DNA from 4 places in the Klebsiella sp. RIT-PI-d genome. Region 3 is predicted to be linked to each of the others. Evidence: predicted binding sites of a transcription regulator. Region 3 holds the regulator's gene; each other region holds the start of a gene.
What was found. The regulator PurR, encoded in region 3, represses purine synthesis genes. The targets are predictions, from matches to a motif close to CANGCAAACGTTTGCNTG.
Positions count from the first base shown of each region.

Region 1: a site for PurR is predicted at 1,354-1,371, ahead of glyA (serine hydroxymethyltransferase). Genes of this name have one in related genera too.
Region 2: a site for PurR is predicted at 2,994-3,011, ahead of AC791_RS00155 (NCS2 family permease). Genes of this name have one in related genera too.
Region 4: a site for PurR is predicted at 1,540-1,557, ahead of carA (glutamine-hydrolyzing carbamoyl-phosphate synthase small subunit). Genes of this name have one in related genera too.

Region 1 is NZ_LGIT01000009.1:2,223,537-2,228,485, forward strand. Features, by position in the region: gene glyA (serine hydroxymethyltransferase) at 7-1,260, opposite strand; gene hmpA (NO-inducible flavohemoprotein) at 1,532-2,722, shown strand; gene glnB (nitrogen regulatory protein P-II) at 2,784-3,122, opposite strand; gene glrR (two-component system response regulator GlrR) at 3,207-4,544, opposite strand; gene qseG (two-component system QseEF-associated lipoprotein QseG) at 4,531-4,949, opposite strand, start outside.
Region 2 is NZ_LGIT01000001.1:38,851-43,799, reverse strand. Features, by position in the region: gene AC791_RS00175 (EAL domain-containing protein) at 1-1,149, shown strand, start outside; gene soxS (superoxide response transcriptional regulator SoxS) at 1,134-1,463, opposite strand; gene soxR (redox-sensitive transcriptional activator SoxR) at 1,548-2,006, shown strand; gene AC791_RS00160 (glutathione S-transferase family protein) at 2,054-2,725, shown strand; gene AC791_RS00155 (NCS2 family permease) at 3,122-4,471, shown strand; gene AC791_RS00150 (Na+/H+ antiporter) at 4,622-4,949, shown strand, end outside.
Region 3 is NZ_LGIT01000009.1:1,303,852-1,308,800, reverse strand. Features, by position in the region: gene cfa (cyclopropane fatty acyl phospholipid synthase) at 1-173, opposite strand, end outside; gene punC (purine nucleoside transporter PunC) at 471-1,652, opposite strand; gene punR (DNA-binding transcriptional activator PunR) at 1,764-2,693, shown strand; gene purR (HTH-type transcriptional repressor PurR) at 2,695-3,720, opposite strand; gene AC791_RS20380 (YnhF family membrane protein) at 4,017-4,106, shown strand; gene sodB (superoxide dismutase [Fe]) at 4,299-4,880, opposite strand.
Region 4 is NZ_LGIT01000017.1:165,675-170,623, forward strand. Features, by position in the region: gene AC791_RS18160 (hypothetical protein) at 1-117, opposite strand, end outside; gene dapB (4-hydroxy-tetrahydrodipicolinate reductase) at 373-1,194, shown strand; gene carA (glutamine-hydrolyzing carbamoyl-phosphate synthase small subunit) at 1,650-2,798, shown strand; gene carB (carbamoyl-phosphate synthase large subunit) at 2,817-4,949, shown strand, end outside.

The DNA.
Region 1 (4,949 bases), 920 kb from region 3:
AAGTCGTTACGCGTAAACCGGGAAACGGGCGCAGATATCCAGTACTTTACCTTTGATGCGCTCAATCAGGGCTTCATCATTAATATTGTCCAGGACATCACACATCCAGCCTGCCAGTTCTTTCACTTCCGCTTCTTTAAAGCCGCGGCGAGTAACGGCCGGGGAACCGATACGAATGCCGGAGGTGACAAACGGGCTTTTCGGATCGTTTGGCACGCTGTTTTTGTTGACGGTGATGTTGGCGCGGCCCAGGGCGGCGTCAGCTTCTTTACCGGTCAGGTTTTTATCAACCAGATCCAGCAGGAACAGGTGGTTTTCAGTTCCGCCAGAGACCACTTTGTAACCGCGACTCAGGAACACCTCGACCATCGCTTTGGCATTTTTCGCAACCTGCTGCTGATAGACCTTGAATTCAGGCTCCATCGCTTCTTTCAGCGCCACCGCTTTCGCTGCGATAACGTGCATCAGCGGGCCGCCCTGCGCGCTCGGGAACACGGCAGAGTTCAGCTTCTTATACAGCTCTTCATCGCCGCCTTTCGCCAGGATCAGACCGCCACGTGGGCCAGCCAGCGTTTTATGGGTGGTGGTGGTGACCACGTGTGCATGCGGAACCGGGTTCGGATAGACGCCTGCCGCAATCAGACCGGCAACGTGAGCCATATCGACAAACAGATACGCGCCAATGCTGTCGGCGATTTCACGCATTTTTGCCCAGTCAACGACGCCAGAGTAAGCAGAGAAGCCGCCGATGATCATCTTCGGTTTATGGGCCTGCGCCTGCTTAGCCATGTCTTCGTAGTCAATTTTACCGGACTCATCAATTCCGTAAGGGATGATGTTGTACAGTTTGCCGGAGAAGTTAACCGGAGAGCCGTGCGTCAGGTGGCCGCCCTGTGCCAGGTTCATCCCGAGAACGGTATCGCCAGGCTGCAGCAGCGCGGTGTACACTGCGAAGTTAGCCTGAGAGCCGGAGTGCGGCTGCACGTTGGCGTAGTCGGCACCAAACAGTTCTTTTGCACGGTCAATCGCCAGTTGTTCAACGATATCAACGTACTCACAACCGCCGTAATAACGCTTGCCCGGATAACCTTCAGCATATTTATTGGTCAGCTGAGAACCCTGCGCCTGCATGACGCGCGGGCTGGTGTAGTTCTCGGAGGCGATCAGTTCGATATGTTCTTCCTGACGTACTTTTTCCTGCTCCATAGCCTGCCACAGCTCGGCATCATAATCGGCAATGTTCATTTCACGCTTTAACATCCGCATCTCCTGACTCAGCTAACAATTAAAATTTGGCAACGGCGGACAGTATAACTGATTGCTATCGTGATAACAGGTCTTGACAAAGGATTTTACGCAAACGATTGGCATGCCGTCATATCAGGCTTTATGCGATTAAAAGCTTACCGAAAGCAGTGGAATTCTTTTCAGGTTAAAAATGCGTGTTTTTCAAGTTGCAAAGAACCATTTACAACATAAGGGTATTTTTATAAGATTCATTTAAAATACATCTTATAAAAAGGAGCCTGCTATGCTTGATACGCAAACTATTGCTACGGTGAAAGCCACCATTCCCCTGCTGCTGAAAACCGGCCCTAAACTGACCGCCCATTTTTATGACCGCATGTTTGAGCACAATCCGGAACTTAAAGATATTTTCAATATGAGTAACCAGCGCAATGGTGACCAGCGTGAAGCGCTGTTCAATGCCATCGCCGCCTACGCCAGCAATATTGATAACCTCCCGGCCCTGCTGCCAGCCGTCGAAAAAATCGCCCAGAAGCACACCAGTTTTCAGATAAAGCCTGCGCAGTACGATATCGTCGGAAAACACCTGCTGGCGACGCTGGATGAGATGCTTAGTCCTGGTCAGGAGGTACTTGACGCATGGGGTAAGGCCTACGGTGTGCTGGCGGGTGTATTTATCGATCGTGAAGCACAGCTTTATCAGCAAAATGCCAGTAAGACGGGTGGCTGGGAAGGAACCCGGGCATTTCGCATCGTCGATAAAACGCCGCGCAGCAGCCTGGTCACCAGTTTTGAATTTGAACCCGTAGACGGAGAGCCGGTAGCCGATTATCAGCCGGGTCAATATCTTGGCGTCTGGCTGAAGCCGAAGGATTTTGCCTTTCAGGAAATCCGCCAGTATTCACTGACGCGTAAAGGCGACGGCAAACGCTACCGTATTGCAGTAAAACGCGAAGCGGGCGGTCAGGTTTCCAGCTGGCTGCATAACGAGGCAATCGTGGGTGATGTGGTTTATCTCACCGCGCCTGCGGGCGATTTTTTTATGCGTGTCGATCCTCAAACGCCGGTGACGCTTATCTCGGCCGGGGTCGGGCAAACGCCAATGCTGGCGATGCTTGATACGCTCGCTCAGAACAAGCATCCCGCACCGGTCAACTGGTATCACGCCGCCGAAAACGGCGATGTTCATGCGTTTACCGATGAAGTAATGATGCTTGGCAACGCCTTGCCGAAGTTTACCGCGCACATCTGGTATCGTCTGCCGAGCGAAGCCGATCGTCAGGCGGCCCGATTTAATAGTGAGGGTCTGATGGATCTGCGCCAGCGTGAAGAGACTCTGAACGATCCGCTCAGTGAGTATTATCTTTGCGGTCCGGTCGCCTTTATGCAATTTGCGGCGCGGCAGTTAGTAGAATCAGGAATTAGCACAGATCGTATTCATTACGAATGTTTTGGCCCGCATAAAGTTCTTTAATGCGTTAGCCTGTAGATGCGCGAGTCGCCGGACAGCCTTGCCGACTCGCTGCTCAATGATATCAGATGGCCGCGTCGTCTTCTTCACCGGTACGGATCCGCACCACGCGAGCGACGTCAAAGACGAAGATTTTACCGTCACCAATTTTGCCGGTCTGCGCCGTGCGGATGATGGTATCTACGCAGGTGTCGACAATGTCGTCGGTAACGACAATTTCAATTTTTACTTTCGGCAGAAAATCCACCATATATTCAGCGCCACGGTACAGTTCGGTGTGGCCTTTCTGACGACCAAAACCTTTAACCTCGGTCACTGTCATCCCGGTAATTCCGACTTCGGCCAGCGCTTCACGCACATCATCCAGTTTAAAAGGTTTGATTATCGCATCGATCTTTTTCATGGTGTTCCCTGGAAACGTTGTCTGTTTTATTCGCGTAAACGGTTGCTCACCGTATCATATCTCAATATTGAAAAGCGCGACAAATTACTCTTTAAAGTCGTTGGCTTCCAGTTCATGACGCGAAAGCAATTTATAAAATTCAGTTCGATTACGTCCGGCCATGCGTGCCGCATGCGTCACGTTGCCTTTGGTTATTTGCAGCAGCTTGCGCAGATAATTAAGTTCGAACTGATTACGCGCATCGGCAAAGGTCGGCAGCGCCGTATTTTCGCCCTCAAGCGCCTGCTCAACCAGCGCATCGCTTATTACCGGGGACGACGTTAGCGCCACACACTGTTCGATGACGTTAACCAGCTGGCGCACATTTCCCGGCCATGCGGCAGTCATGAGACGCTTCATGGCATCGGTCGAAAAAGCGCGTACAAACGGTTTATGACGGTCGGCAGATAAGCGCAGCAAATGATTGGCCAGCAGCGGGATATCTTCCGTACGGTCGGCCAGCGCCGGAATTTTCAGGTTAACCACGTTAAGGCGATAAAACAGATCTTCACGAAACTCACCGCGTGCCATGGCCTTGGGTAAATCGCGATGGGTAGCGGAGACGATACGCACGTCAATATCAAGGTCGCGGTTACTGCCGAGCGGTCGGACTTTTCGCTCCTGAAGCACGCGCAAAAGCTTAACCTGGAGAGGGATCGGCATATCACCAATTTCATCGAGAAACAGCGTGCCGCCTTGCGCTGCCTGAAACAGCCCTTCCCGGTTACTTACCGCGCCGGTAAATGCTCCGCGGGCATGGCCGAATAACTCGGACTCCAACAATTGTTCCGGCAGCGCACCGCAGTTAATGGCGATAAAAGGCTGGCTCGCACGCGGGCTGGCATTGTGGATCGCCTGGGCAAAGACTTCTTTGCCGGTACCGCTCTGACCATTAATCAAGATGCTAACGTCCGACTGAGCGATCATTTGCGCCTGTTCAATCAGGCGCAGCATTACCGGGCTTCGGGTCACAATGGATTCACGCCAGCGCTCATCGGTTGCGGGCGCAGAGTGCTCAAGCGCATCGTTGATGGCTTTATACAGCGCGTCTTTATCGACCGGCTTGGTCAGAAAGCTAAAAACGCCCTGCCGGGTAGCGGCCACCGCATCCGGAATGGAGCCGTGAGCGGTAAGAATAATAACCGGCATCCCAGGCTGGAGTTTCTGGATCCCGGCAAACAGCTGCATTCCGTCCATCTCATCCATGCGCAAATCGCTTATCACCAGATCGACTTTTTCACGATTGAGGACGCGCAGCCCTTCCTGACCGCTCGCGGCCGTAACCACGCTGTAGCCTTCGCTGGTCAAACGCATTCCTAAGAGCTTAAGCAGCCCCGGATCGTCGTCCACCAGTAAAAGATGGGCAGGTTTACGGCTTATCATGGCTATCCTCGTCGGCAGGCTGATTTTCTTGTGGCGCGGCCGGTTTATCGCTCGCATGGCTGACGTCTGAGCTGAGATTACCGGCGGGTTTACGGGAGGATAGCTGACGCTCAATATCGGTCAGCCCCTCCAGCTTGCGGGTTGTGGCATCCAGCTGACTTTGTAACGCCTGCTGTTGTTGGCGCAGCGTATCCAGTTCGCCATCAGCAGACTGCTGAAGTTTACTGTAGCGATAGCGTTCCTCGGAAAGTTGCAGCTGTAGCGCCTGGGTGTCGCGCCACAGTTGATACAACGGACGCACCTGGGCCGGTATTTGCGGGCTTAGCGCATCCAGTCGGGTCACGCTGTCGCGCCGCTCGACCGGCGTGATTTTAGCATTGGCTAACATAATGCCGCGTCTGAACG
Region 2 (4,949 bases), on a different contig from region 3:
ATGCAGCGAGGGAATTATATCGCTGTCATTAATCCTCTTTCTTACAGTGAAGTTATCTCAGAAGATCAGTCGCTCGCTTATGGTGTATACGATACCGTTACTAATGAATTTTTCTCAGTTAGCGAGCAGGCCGATCCTGGGATATTAAAAAAGCTTCTGCTTAATAAAGATTATACATTTCAACATGACGGTCGATTTTATACTATTGCCCGTTCTGCGAAACGGCCTATCGCGATTATTGTCTCTACGCTGTCATCGCGTTTTCATGACAATTTTTATCATCAGGTCTCTTTGACCCTGCCGCTGGGCATAATATGCAGTATCCTGATCCTGCTGGTCTGGGGACGAACGCATCGGGAGTTTAACTCCCCGCGCCGCCTGCTACAGCGTGCACTGCAAAAACGTCAGCTACGCCTGCATTACCAGCCAATTATCGATATTAAAAATAATCAGTGCGTCGGCGCTGAAGCGCTACTGCGCTGGCCTGGGTTTGAAGGTCAGGTGATGAGCCCGGCCGAATTTATTCCGCTGGCAGAAAAAGAGGGGCTGATTGAGCGGATCACGGATTACGTCGTTGACGAGGTATTTAGCGATTTGGGCGAGTTTCTTGCCGCGCACCCCCAGCTCTATATTTCAATTAATTTATCGGCTTCTGATTTCCACTCTTCGCGACTCATTGCCTTAATCTCTGATAAAGCACTGAAATATTCGGTGCTGGCCCAGCAGATCAAAATTGAAGTGACCGAACGTGGGTTTATTGATGTCCCTAAGACGACGCCGGTTATTCAGGCATTTCGTCAGGCCGGATATGAAGTCGCGATTGATGATTTTGGCACCGGATATTCAAACCTGCATAATCTCTACTCATTAAATGTCGATATATTGAAAATTGATAAATCATTTATTGATACCCTAAGCACCAACAACCTGATTGCTGAACATATTGTTGAGATGGCGCAGAGCCTGCGCCTGAAAACTATCGCAGAAGGGGTGGAGACGGCTGAGCAGGCCTCCTGGCTATTGAAGCGCGGCGTCCAGTATTGCCAGGGGTGGTACTTTGCTAAAGCGATGCCGTCGCATGAGTTTATTCTGTGGCTTCAACAGCCGATAACCCCGTCAAAGGCGCGTAAACATTACGCTGATATCTGATGACGGTAATCTGTCGGAGTCCGATCGAACTCGCGACGAAATACCCGGGAGAAGGTCTGCTGCGATACATAGCCCAGGTCCATCGCGATATCAAAAATGGGCCGCTGAGTCGTGCGCAACGCTTCAGCCGCCAGCCGTAAACGCCGCTGACGAATATAGTCCCCCAGCGTTTGATGCATGACCGCGCGAAACATTCGCTGTAGATACCACTTGGAGTAGCCGGACTTTCTGGCCACGATATCGATGTTAAGCGGTTGATCGATATGGTCATCAATCCACTCAATCAGCGTCTGAACTATTTCACGATGCGACATACAGCGTCCTCTTCTCATCATCAGATTCGTCATTTCTTTGCAAATGAGTATAATTCCTCAAGTTAACTTGAGGTAAAGCGGTTTATGGAAAAGAGATCTCCCCGTATCAAAGCGCTGCTCACGCCCGGCGAAGTCGCCAGACGGAGCGGTGTGGCCGTATCGGCTCTGCACTTTTACGAGAACAAAGGGTTGATTAAGAGCGTACGCAACAGCGGCAATCAGCGGCGTTACTCGCGCGATGTGCTGCGTTATGTCGCGATTATTAAGATTGCCCAGCGCATCGGTATTCCACTGGCCACCATTGGCGAGTCTTTTGGCGTACTGCCTGAAGGCCATAATCTGAGTGCCAGAGAGTGGGCACATCTCTCTTCGCAGTGGCGTGACGAGCTGGATCGGCGCATTCATACGCTGGAAGCACTACGCGATCAGCTTGATGGCTGCATCGGCTGCGGCTGCCTTTCCCGCCGGGATTGCCCGTTGCGCAACCCTGGCGACAAGCTGGGAGAAGAGGGGACAGGTGCGCGCCTGCTGGAAGAAGATTAAAGGTTAAACCTCTCCTATAGTTAATATCTTAACGACAGGAGAAAACCATGCTGAAGGTGCATCATCTTAATCAATCACGCTCGCAGCGTGTACTCTGGGCACTCGAAGAATTAGAACAGCCCTATGAGTTAGTGCGCTACCAGCGCGAGAAAACCATGCTGGCTCCGGCAGCACTCAAGAAGGTTCACCCGCTCGGAAAATCCCCGGTACTGGATGATGACGGACTCATTATTGCCGAATCGGGCGCGATTCTGGAGTATCTCGAAGAGTATTACGATCCGACGCACCAGCTACAACCGCAGGATAAAGAGCAGAAATTACAGTACCGCTTCTGGCTTCATTATGCGGAAGGATCGCTCATGCCGCTGTTATTAATGAAACTGGTGTTTACCCAGCTCGGTAAACCGCCGGTGCCGTTTGGATTGCGCACGGTGGGCAAGGCATTAGGGCAGGGCGTACAGAAAGCGTTTCTGAATCGGCAAATTGAAACCCATGCACGTTTTATTGAGTCTGAACTTGCGCATAAACCGTGGTTTGCGGGCGATACGCTGAGTATGGCGGACGTGCAGATGAGTTTCCCGATTTTTGCTCTGCTTTCACGCGGCGGTATTGATAACTTGCCGAATCTGCAAGCCTGGAAAAAGCGTGTTGAAATGCGTCCGGCCTGGAAACGTGCCATTGAAAAAGGCGGGCCGTTCTCTCTGCCAGGCGATCGTTAAAATGTAGACTGCTTATCTCTTTCCCATCTACTTATAAATCGCAACAAACGCGTTGCCGGATGCAATATAAACGATAACGTTTGCGCATGGGGTGGTTGTTTCTTAACCACTCTGCGCGATTCTTAGCAAAATGCTGCAAAGTTCAGTTGATAAAGGCGGGTTAAAGGCAGGATAATCGTTTGCCTTTTATTTTGTGCGCTGATGACGACCAATTTTGCCGCCTTCACTTGCCCACCAAATAACATTGTTAAGCCGTTTTGTCTGCGCGGAGTTAAACGTTTGCTTTTTACGGTGCCTCTTTACCGTAACGCAGCACAGGGAGATGACGTTTAACTGGCAGTGGATTGTCCACCACGTTGACCAACGAAAGATAAAAATTCTCAGGGGATGTTTTCTATGTCTACGCCTTCAGCGCGTACCGGCGGTTCACTTGACGCCTGGTTTAAAATTTCGGCTCGCGGAAGCTCTGTTCGTCAGGAGATCGTTGCGGGCCTAACGACTTTCCTGGCGATGGTGTATTCCGTCATTGTTGTACCAGGTATGCTCGGTAAAGCAGGTTTTCCGCCTGCCGCCGTTTTTGTAGCGACCTGCCTGGTCGCCGGCGTAGGTTCTATCGTCATGGGCCTGTGGGCAAATCTGCCGCTGGCGATTGGCTGTGCGATCTCGCTGACCGCGTTCACCGCGTTCAGTCTGGTGTTAGGCCAACAAATCAGTATTCCGGTTGCGCTGGGCGCAGTATTCCTGATGGGGATACTGTTTACGATTATTTCTGCGACCGGTATTCGTAGCTGGATCCTGCGCAATCTGCCGCAGGGCATCGCGCACGGTACCGGGATCGGGATCGGCCTGTTTCTCCTGCTTATTGCGGCCAACGGCGTAGGTCTGGTCATTAAAAACCCGATCGACGGCCTGCCGGTTGCGCTGGGTAACTTCGACAGTTTTCCGGTCATCATGTCGCTGATTGGCCTGGCGATGATCATTGGTCTCGAAAAGCTGAAAGTGCCGGGCGGTATTCTGCTGACTATCATCGGTATTTCCGTAGTTGGCCTGCTGTTTGATCCGAGCGTTCATTTCTCGGGTGTGTTTGCGATGCCGTCGTTGAGCGATGCCAATGGCGATTCGCTGATCGGCAGTCTGGATATTATGGGCGCGCTGAATCCGGTGGTACTGCCAAGCGTGCTGGCGCTGGTGATGACCGCGGTCTTTGATGCGACCGGTACTATTCGCGCAGTAGCCGGACAGGCAAACCTGCTGGATAAAGACGGTCAGATCATTAACGGCGGCAAAGCGCTGACCACCGATTCCCTGAGCAGCGTCTTTTCCGGGCTGGTCGGTGCGGCGCCGGCTGCGGTATATATCGAGTCTGCGGCCGGTACGGCTGCGGGCGGTAAAACCGGTCTGACAGCCATTGTGGTCGGCGTACTGTTCCTGCTGATCCTGTTTCTCTCGCCGCTCTCTTACCTGGTTCCTGCCTACGCGACCGCACCTGCGCTGATGTATGTCGGCCTGCTGATGTTAAGCAACGTCGCGCGCATCAACTTTGACGATTTTGTTGATGCCATGTGCGGTTTAATCACGGCAGTCTTTATCGTTCTGACCTGTAATATCGTGACCGGTATTATGATTGGCTTCGCAGCGCTGGTTGTGGGCCGTGTTGTGTCAGGCGAGTGGCGTAAGCTAAACGCAGGCACAGTCATTATTGCGGCGGCGCTGGTTGCTTTTTATGCAGGTGGCTGGGCAATTTAAGCTAACCGCACTGTTCATCTCTACCGGGTGGCGCAGGCCGCCCGTTTTTCTTTTTTTAAGGCACATCCTGTTTCCCTTCCGTTGACCACAATGTTCTACTATGGAAAGTGCGCAGTGCGCTTGATTCCACACAAAGCAAACAGGGACAGCATGGAAATTTTCTTCACAATTCTGATAATGACTCTTGTCGTCTCACTCTCCGGAGTGGTGACTCGCGTTCTTCCTTTTCAAATTCCACTTCCGTTAATGCAGATCGCCATTGGTGCACTGCTGGCCTGGCCGAGTATTGGCCTGCACGTTGAATTTGACCCGGAGCTTTTCCTCGTCTTATTTATTCCGCCGCTTCTGTTTGCTGACGGCTGGAAAACGCCGACCCGCGAATTTCTTGAGCATGGCCGGGAGATTTTTGGCCTGGCACTGGCGCTGGTACTGGTAACCGTTGCCGGAATTGGCTTTCTTATTTACTGGATGGTACCCG
Region 3 (4,949 bases):
AACCCGAGCGAGCCTTCCTGGAGCACACGCTTAAAGAAATGCGGGTTTTTAACCTGTAAATCATAAGGAGCTGCACCATTAATGGTGATATCTGCGCGGCTTAATAACTCGTTCGCAATACGATACCAGTCGTCTTCCGGTATGCTGACGTCTTCGATACACGATGAACTCATAGCTTCTCCATCACGCGTATATGATTCAGATCCATAAAAGCGTAGATACAATTTGGCTTATGAAAAAACTTACAGTGGCACTGTAAGTTTACTGTCCGATGTAGAAACAGAGGAAGGAAGGGAACCCTTACCGAAATGCCATCCGTGGTGTAAACGGGTGAACTCCATCACCCGCTAAATAATACTGCTTTTATCGTAATAATATGCAATGCAAGAAAGTATAGGACGCTAAACACTCTGATTCAACACAAAAATGTTAGCGCGCTAATTAATTACTTCTTTGACACACTCCAGCTGTCAACGCTTTGCGGGAACCCTGATTTTGTGACTTTCCATTTGCTGCATCCAGTAGCCAATACCCGCCAGAACTGCGGTCATCAGCATAACGCTGGTGGTGGTTAACAGCGGCGTTGCCACCAGCCAGGAGACGACCAGGCTTGCAAGAAAACACAGTCCAAGCTGCAACGTATTCTGCAACGCTGCCGCGCGTCCCGTTGCCTGGGGAAAGGGACGTAGCGCCTGCGCAACAACGATGGGATAAATACCGCCGTTTGCGATCGCCATAATACAAAACGGGATCAGAAGCGCTGTCAGCGAATCAGGGCTGAATAACCCGGTACACCAGGTGCCAATCACGCTTAATGCGTAGAGACTCAGCAGCCAGGGAAGTAGCTGCTCTCCCTGCCATTTTTGCAGTGCTGCCCGGCAACCGTAGCCGCCAACTAAAAATGCAATGGTTTGCGGTACATAGCTCAGACCAATTGCGCCGGGTCCATACCCCATATCATGAAGAATAAACGGTGAGCCGGTGAGCCAGGCGAAAAAACTGGCTGAGCAGGCAGCGTAAATCAGCACGTTTCCGAGATATGAGCGTGAACGCAGCAGCATACTAAACGTCAGGGCTTTACCGTCAGTGGCATTTTTTTGCGTAACCTTCTTCAGGCGCAGGGCAGGAAGCATCAGGATCAGAGTGATAGCAAACAGCGTGGCGAATATAGCCTGCCAGTCAAAATGAGTGAGTATCCAGCTGCCAAGAAGCGGCGCGAGCGCGGGCGAAAGACCAACCAGCGGCATGATAGTGGCAAAAATACGGTTTACACGCTGCGCCGGATAGTAATCGGTAACCATGGCCTGCCAGGTGACGGCAGCCGCGCAAACGCCAGCGGCCTGGACGAAACGCAGCACCAGTAGCGTTGTGGCATCTTTAACCCAGAGCATCCCCAGACAGCCGATGGCGAAAATTGCCAGTCCGGTTAATAACACCGGGCGACGACCGAAACGGTCAGAGAGCGGGCCCCAAATTAACTGGCCAAGGGCAAACCCCGCGAGGAATACACTTAAACTGGCGCTCACCGCTGCGGCAGGCGTATTAAGATCCTGCTGAATTGCCGCAAAGGCGGGTAAATACATATCGGTGGCTAAAAAACCCAGCACGCTGAGTCCGCCAAGCCACACCAAAAACCCTTTTCCAGGTTGCATAACACTTCTCTTTATAATTGCAGATGACAGGAACATGAGTGTAGGCAGTGCATTCCAGGTTGTGAAACGCTAATATTTGCGAATTGACATCAAAAAAATTGAAGGCAAAAAATGTGGTCAGAATATTCTCTTGAAGTCATAGATGCGGTAGCGCGCAACGGTAGCTTTAGCGCGGCGGCACAGGAGTTGCACCGCGTGCCTTCTGCTGTCAGCTATACAGTCCGCCAGATGGAAGAGTGGCTGGCTGTCCCGCTGTTTGAACGTCGGCACCGGGACGTAGAATTAACGCCGGCAGGAAGCTGGTTTTTGAAAGAAGGGCGTTCTGTTATCAAAAAAATGCTGATCACCCGCCAGCAGTGTCAGCAAATTGCCAACGGCTGGCGCAGTCAACTGCCTATCGCCGTCGATAACATTGTCAGACCTGAACGCACTCGCCAGATGATTGTCGATTTCTATCGCCATTTCCCGGATGTCGAACTGATCGTTTTTCAGGAAGTTTTTAACGGTGTCTGGGATGCGCTGGCGGACGGCCGCGTTGAACTGGCGATTGGCGCAACGCAGGCTATTCCGGTCGGAGGACGCTATGCCTTTCGCGATATGGGCATGCTGAGCTGGAGCTGCGTTGTGGCGCGCCACCATCCTCTGGCGCTTAATATCGGGCCTTTAAGCGATGATGAATTGCGCAACTGGCCGTCGCTGGTACGCGAAGACACCTCGCGATCGCTGCCTAAACGTACGACGTGGCTGCTGGACAATCAAAAAAGGGTGGTCGTGCCTGACTGGGAGTCTTCGGCTACCTGCATCTCGGCAGGGCTCTGCGCGGCAATGATCCCCTCACATTCTGCCCGCCCGTGGCTGGATTCCGGGGAGTGGGTGGAGCTGGATCTGGAAAATCCTTTTCCTGATGCGGCATGTTGTTTAACCTGGCAGCAGAGTGATATTTCACCCGCGCTGGAATGGCTGCTGGCGTATCTGGGCGACAGTGAAACACTGAATAAAGAGTGGCTGCGGGACCCGCAGGAAACGGACCCCGCTTGTTAACTTAGCGGCGATAGTCAAGATAGGGACCGTCAGCAACCGATCGACGTTCAATGAGTTGAGGATGAACCTCAATTGATTTTGATTCGACGCGCTTATTCACAATGCGATCCAGCAGGGTATTGAACGCTTCCTCTCCGAGCGAGTCTTTAGGCTGATGAATGGTTGTCAGCGCCGGTGTAAAGAAACGGGCGTTGCGCACATTGTCATAGCCAATCAGGGAGATATCCTGCGGTACGCGCAAACCCATTTCATCGGCAGCGCAGAGCGCACCCATCGCCATGATATCACCGCCGCAGAAAACGGCTGTCGGGCGAGGGGATTGATTAAGAATTTTTTGCATCGCCTGATAACCTGACTCAGGCTCAAAATCACCCTGCACGATCCACTGCGGTGGAACATTAACCTGAGTTTCTTCCATTGCTTTCATAAAACCGGCCAGTCGACCTGCGCCGGTATTGCGCTCGAGCGCGCCCGGAATAATACCGATGTCACGATGTCCACGCTCAAGTAAATACCGCCCGGCCATGTAACCCCCTTCGAAGGCATTGTCGATCACCGAGTCGGTAAAATCAGCTTTGGATTCGCCCCAGTCCATTACCACCATCGGTATATGACGGTATTCTTCCAGCATTTTCAATAGCGGCTCAGGATACTCAGAGCACATCACCAGCAGGCCATCGACACGCTTCTGCGCCATCATTGAAAGGTAGGCGCCTTGCTTTTCTATGTCGTTCCAGGCATTGCCAAGGATCAGTGTGTAGCCTTTCTGAAAACAGCTTTTTTCAACCGCTTCAATAATTTCAGCAAAATAGGCGGCTTCGCTGCTGGTCGCCAGAAGGCCAATGGACTTGGTATGATTTACCTTGAGGCTCCTGGCAACGGCGCTCGGAGAGTAGTGAAGTTCTTTAATTGCCGCCCACACCGCATTACGCGTATCTTCAGCAACAAAACGCGTCTTGTTGATAACGTGAGATACAGTGGTAGTGGAAACGTTTGCGCGTCTCGCGACATCTTTAATTGTTGCCATTAAATCTTACTCCGGACCCTGGCCTGAACGCCTGCAAATAGGAGGGTAAACGTTTGCCTTTACACACCCCTGTTGCAATTTCGTCGTCATTGCTTTGCGCCGGGAAATGACACATTACGTCAGGTGAGGGGTAATGACTGGTACGCTTATAATTAAGCGTGGAATTTTGGCCGATTCTGAAGAAAAGTGAAAGAGAAAAATGTGTCTCACTTTAAATCCTGCAAGATTTTCGCCGCAAGGTGTGTAAAAATGGACAAGCTCACATTTCACAAGGTTATAACAAGGAGTAAAAATCGATGAGTACCGATCTTAAGTTTTCCCTGGTCACCACGATCATTGTCCTGAGTCTGATTGTCGCAAGTGCTCTGGTTGCTGTCCTGCACTGATTGCTCCGGCGGAGTATTTTCTCTCCCTCGTGCTCCGTACCAGCTTATTGTGCTGATAGTAAAACTGTTTTGCTTGTGGCTTACTTTTATTTTTTCAATGATGTCGCTTTTTTCGCCGCGCCAGCCAGCATATGAGACCTGCATTAGCCGCTAACGGGTAACACAGAGGGCGCAAGCCCTCTGTGTGTTAACTCAGGCTGCCAGGTTGTCAGCCACGAATGACCAGTTCACCAGCGCCCAGAAATGCTCCAGATAACCCGGGCGGGCATTACGATAGTCAATGTAATAAGCATGTTCCCAGACATCGACCGTTAATAGCGGTTTGTCGGAGGTGGTCAGCGGTGTGCCGGCGTTAGAGGTGGATACAATCGCCAGGCTGCCGTCAGATTTTTGTACCAGCCATGTCCAGCCAGAACCAAAATTCTTGATTGCCGCATCGGTAAACTGCTTTTTAAAGTCGTCTACGCTGCCGAACGACTGGCTAAGGGCTGCGGCGAGATCGCTGCCTGGTTCGCCGCCAGCGTCAGGAGCCAGGCAGTGCCAGTAAAAGGTGTGGTTCCATACCTGAGCCGCATTGTTAAAAATAGCGCCTTCCGAGCCGCGAATAATGTCCTCAAGCGACTGGTTTTCCCACTGCGTATCTTTGATGAGGTTATTCAGATTTGTTACGTAGGCCTGATGATGTTTGCCGTGATGATAAGTGAGGGTCTGGGCAGAAATGTGCGGTTCCAGCGCGTCTTTTGCATACGGTAATGCAGGTAATTCAAACGACATTGCAATACTCCTTTTTTATTTTGATAACTCAATATCCACATGATAAGCATGGATATATTAACAAAATAA
Region 4 (4,949 bases), on a different contig from region 3:
ACTGTTATTACGCACGCCAGTGAAATGACTGGCCAGACGGCTGATTAAATGTCCTACCCTTTTGCCGATGTGCAGGTTCAATGAAGGAATGCTGACGCGGTGTCCACGAATTTGCATGCAGTGCCTCTGTTTTAACAAATATTTAGCCTATGGTGCGAAAGGCTATCTTCTTTTCGAAATAAGAAATACCAAAAAACGCCTTGCCTGTGCCTGCAGGATTGAGCGCGCGGATGGCAACCGCAATATAGCTTTTACTGATATCACTTGCTGATTATCATTAAATTCTAATTATCAGCATTTTCGACTGGCGGTAGGGTAACTGGCTGGTTAATCTGAAAATGATTCACGTAAAATTAACAAAAGAGAATAGCTATGCATGATGGACAGATCCGCGTGGCCATTGCGGGTGCCGGTGGCCGCATGGGACGGCAGTTAATCGAAGCCACAATGGCGATGGAAGGGGTGCAACTTGGCGCAGCGCTGGAGCGTGAAGGGTCCTCCTTGCTGGGGAGTGACGCCGGGGAGTTAGCGGGAGCCGGGAAAGCAGGCGTAGCAGTGCAAAGTAGCCTTGAAACTGTTAAAGACGATTTCGATATCCTGATCGATTTCACCCGCCCGGAAGGAACACTGGCGCATATGGCATTTTGTCGTAAGCACGGTAAAGGGATGGTGATTGGCACGACCGGTTTTGATGAGGTGGGTAAACAGGCAATCCGGGATGCGGCGCAGGATATTGGCATTGTGTTTGCTGCCAACTTCAGCGTCGGGGTTAATGTTATGCTAAAGCTGCTTGAGAAAGCCGCAAAAGTAATGGGCGATTATACCGATATTGAAATCACAGAGGCGCATCATCGCCATAAAGTGGATGCCCCGTCAGGCACGGCACTGGCGATGGGGGAAGTTATCGCTCAGGCGCTGGATAAAAATCTTGCTGATTGTGCGGTGTATAGCAGAGAAGGGCATACGGGTGAACGCATACCGGGAAGCATCGGTTTTGCCACCGTGCGGGCAGGTGACATCATTGGTGAACATACAGCGATGTTTGCCGATATTGGCGAGCGTATAGAAATTACGCATAAAGCCTCCAGCCGTATGACTTTCGCGAATGGTGCTATTAAATCCGCATTGTGGCTAAAATCGAGAGAGAGAGGTCTTTTTGATATGAAAGATGTTCTGGGGTTAAACAATTTATAGAGTTTTCTCCCATTTATATGCAATTTTTTTTATCGTAATAGTTTGATTGTAAAAGGGGCGGTACAGGTATCGCCCTGGTTTTTCATGTTTCATTGCTTTTATTGTCTTAAATTCTTAAAAGAATAAATTAAAATCGATTTTCCCTCCGGTTCTTACCTTCAAAAGCCTTTATCCTTCGCCATAGCTACCTGTTCAGACTGTTGTCGCGTTTTATCTTATGCGCAAGCGTTTACGTAATGAAAGATTTCATACTTTATATGGATGGAAATAGATATTGTTGCCGGACATGGCAAAAATAACATTTAAATAACGTTTAGAGTTGACTTCATGCTGACTTATCTTCAGAATGCCGCCGTTTGCCAGAAATCCACCGGTAAACGAAATTTGCATTGATTCAGGCGTTAATTATGAATTAATATGCAGATAAAGTGAGTGAATATTCTCTGGAGGGTGTTTTGATTAAGTCAGCGCTATTGGTTCTGGAAGACGGAACCCAGTTTTACGGTCGGGCCATCGGGGCAACAGGTTCGGCGGTTGGGGAAGTCGTTTTCAATACTTCAATGACCGGTTATCAAGAAATCCTCACTGATCCTTCCTACTCCCGCCAAATCGTCACTCTTACTTATCCCCATATCGGCAATGTCGGCACCAATCAGGCCGATGAAGAATCTTCCCGGGTACATGCTCAGGGGCTAATTATTCGGGATCTCCCGCTGATTGCCAGCAACTACCGCAGTACCGAAGACCTCTCTTCTTACCTCAAGCGTCACAACATCGTTGCCATTGCCGATATCGATACCCGCAAACTCACTCGCCTGCTGCGTGAAAAAGGTGCACAGAACGGTTGTATCATTACCGGTGATAATCTGGATGCGCAACTGGCGCTGGAGAAGGCGAAAGCGTTCCCGGGATTGAACGGGATGGATTTAGCAAAAGAAGTGACCACGGCTGAAACCTACAGCTGGACGCAGGGAAGCTGGACCCTGGCAGGTGAACTGCCAGAGGCTACACCAGAACAGGAACTGTCCTTCCACGTTGTGGCTTATGACTATGGTGCCAAGCGCAATATTTTGCGTATGCTGGTCGACCGCGGCTGCCGCCTGACCATTGTACCAGCCCAAACGCCGGCTGAAGAGGTGTTGAAAATGGGTCCTGACGGCATTTTCCTCTCTAACGGTCCGGGCGATCCGGCACCGTGCGATTACGCTATCAGTGCGATCAAAACCTTCCTTGAGACGGATATTCCTGTTTTTGGTATCTGCCTGGGGCATCAGCTGTTGGCTCTGGCCAGCGGGGCGAAAACCGTGAAAATGAAATTTGGTCATCATGGCGGCAACCATCCGGTTAAAGATATAGACAATAATACCGTGATGATCACTGCGCAAAACCACGGCTTTGCGGTCGATGAAGCGTCAATGCCTGCCAACCTGCGCGTAACCCATACCTCGCTGTTTGATGGCACATTACAGGGAATTCACCGTACGGATAAACCGGCATTCAGCTTCCAGGGGCACCCGGAAGCCAGCCCAGGTCCGCATGATGCCGCACCGCTGTTTGACCACTTTATCGCCTTAATTGAGCAATACCGTTCTGTCGCCAAATAATCAGGAGCCGAAAAGAAAATGCCAAAACGTACAGATATTAAAAGCATCCTGATCCTTGGCGCTGGCCCGATTGTCATCGGTCAGGCGTGTGAATTTGACTACTCCGGTGCACAGGCGTGTAAAGCGCTGCGCGAAGAGGGTTACCGCGTCATTCTGGTGAACTCCAATCCGGCAACCATCATGACCGACCCGGAAATGGCCGATGCAACCTATATTGAGCCAATCCACTGGGAAGTCGTGCGTAAGATCATTGAAAAAGAGCGCCCGGATGCCGTTCTGCCGACGATGGGCGGCCAGACAGCACTGAACTGCGCGCTGGAGCTGGAACGTCAGGGCGTACTCGACGAATTTGGCGTCACCATGATTGGTGCCACTGCCGACGCCATTGATAAAGCCGAAGATCGTCGTCGTTTCGACGTCGCGATGAAAAAAATCGGCCTTGATACCGCACGTTCCGGCATTGCTCACACTATGGAAGAAGCGCTGGCGGTGGCCGCCGATGTGGGCTATCCCTGCATTATTCGCCCGTCCTTTACCATGGGCGGTACCGGTGGCGGCATTGCGTACAACCGCGAAGAGTTTGAAGAGATTTGCGAGCGTGGACTGGATCTTTCTCCGACCAAAGAGCTGCTGATTGATGAGTCGCTGATTGGCTGGAAAGAGTATGAAATGGAAGTGGTGCGCGATAAAAATGATAACTGTATTATCGTTTGCTCCATCGAAAACTTCGACGCCATGGGGATCCATACCGGCGATTCTATTACGGTTGCGCCAGCTCAGACCCTGACCGATAAAGAATATCAAATCATGCGTAACGCCTCGATGGCGGTGCTGCGTGAAATTGGCGTTGAAACCGGCGGCTCTAACGTACAGTTCTCGGTAAATCCGAAAGATGGTCGCCTGATTGTTATCGAAATGAACCCGCGCGTTTCCCGTTCTTCAGCGCTGGCATCAAAAGCGACCGGCTTCCCAATAGCCAAAGTTGCCGCCAAGCTGGCGGTGGGTTACACCCTCGACGAGCTGATGAATGATATTACCGGCGGTCGCACTCCGGCCTCATTTGAGCCTTCCATCGATTACGTTGTGACAAAAATTCCGCGCTTTAACTTTGAAAAATTCGTCGGCGCCAACGACCGTCTGACCACCCAGATGAAATCGGTGGGTGAGGTGATGGCGATTGGCCGTACGCAGCAGGAATCGCTGCAAAAAGCCCTGCGCGGTCTTGAAGTAGGTGCGACCGGGCTGGATCCGAAAGTCAATCTTGATGATGCCGATGCGCTGACCAAAATCCGCCGCGAGCTGAAAGATGCAGGTGCAGAGCGTATCTGGTATATCGCTGATGCTTTCCGCGCCGGTTTCTCGGTCGATGGCGTATTCAATCTGACAAATATCGACCGCTGGTTCCTGGTGCAAATCGAAGAACTGGTTCGACTGGAAGAGAAGGTTGCAGAGGTCGGCATCACTGGTCTGAACGCGGATTTCCTGCGTCAGTTAAAACGTAAAGGCTTTGCTGATGCTCGTCTGGCTCAGCTGGCAGGCGTGCGCGAGTCTGAAGTGCGCAAGCTGCGCGACCAGTACAACCTACACCCGGTGTATAAGCGTGTTGATACCTGTGCAGCAGAATTTGCCACGGATACGGCGTATATGTACTCCACCTGGGAAGACGAGTGCGAAGCGAACCCTTCGGTCGATCGTGACAAAATTATGGTGCTTGGCGGCGGTCCAAACCGTATCGGCCAGGGCATTGAATTTGACTACTGCTGCGTCCACGCATCGCTGGCGCTACGTGAAGATGGTTATGAAACCATTATGGTCAACTGTAACCCGGAAACGGTTTCTACCGATTACGATACCTCCGATCGTTTGTACTTCGAACCGGTAACGCTGGAAGACGTGCTGGAAATCGTACGCATCGAAAAACCAAAAGGCGTTATCGTACAGTACGGCGGTCAGACGCCGCTGAAACTGGCGCGTGCGCTGGAAGCCGCAGGCGTACCGGTTATCGGTACCAGCCCGGACGCGATTGACCGTGCGGAAGACCGTGAGCGTTTCCAGCAGGCCGTAGATCGCCTGAAACTGAAGCAACCGGCCAACGCTACCGTGACCGCTATCGAAATGGCAGTAGAGAAAGCGAAAGAAATTGGTTACCCG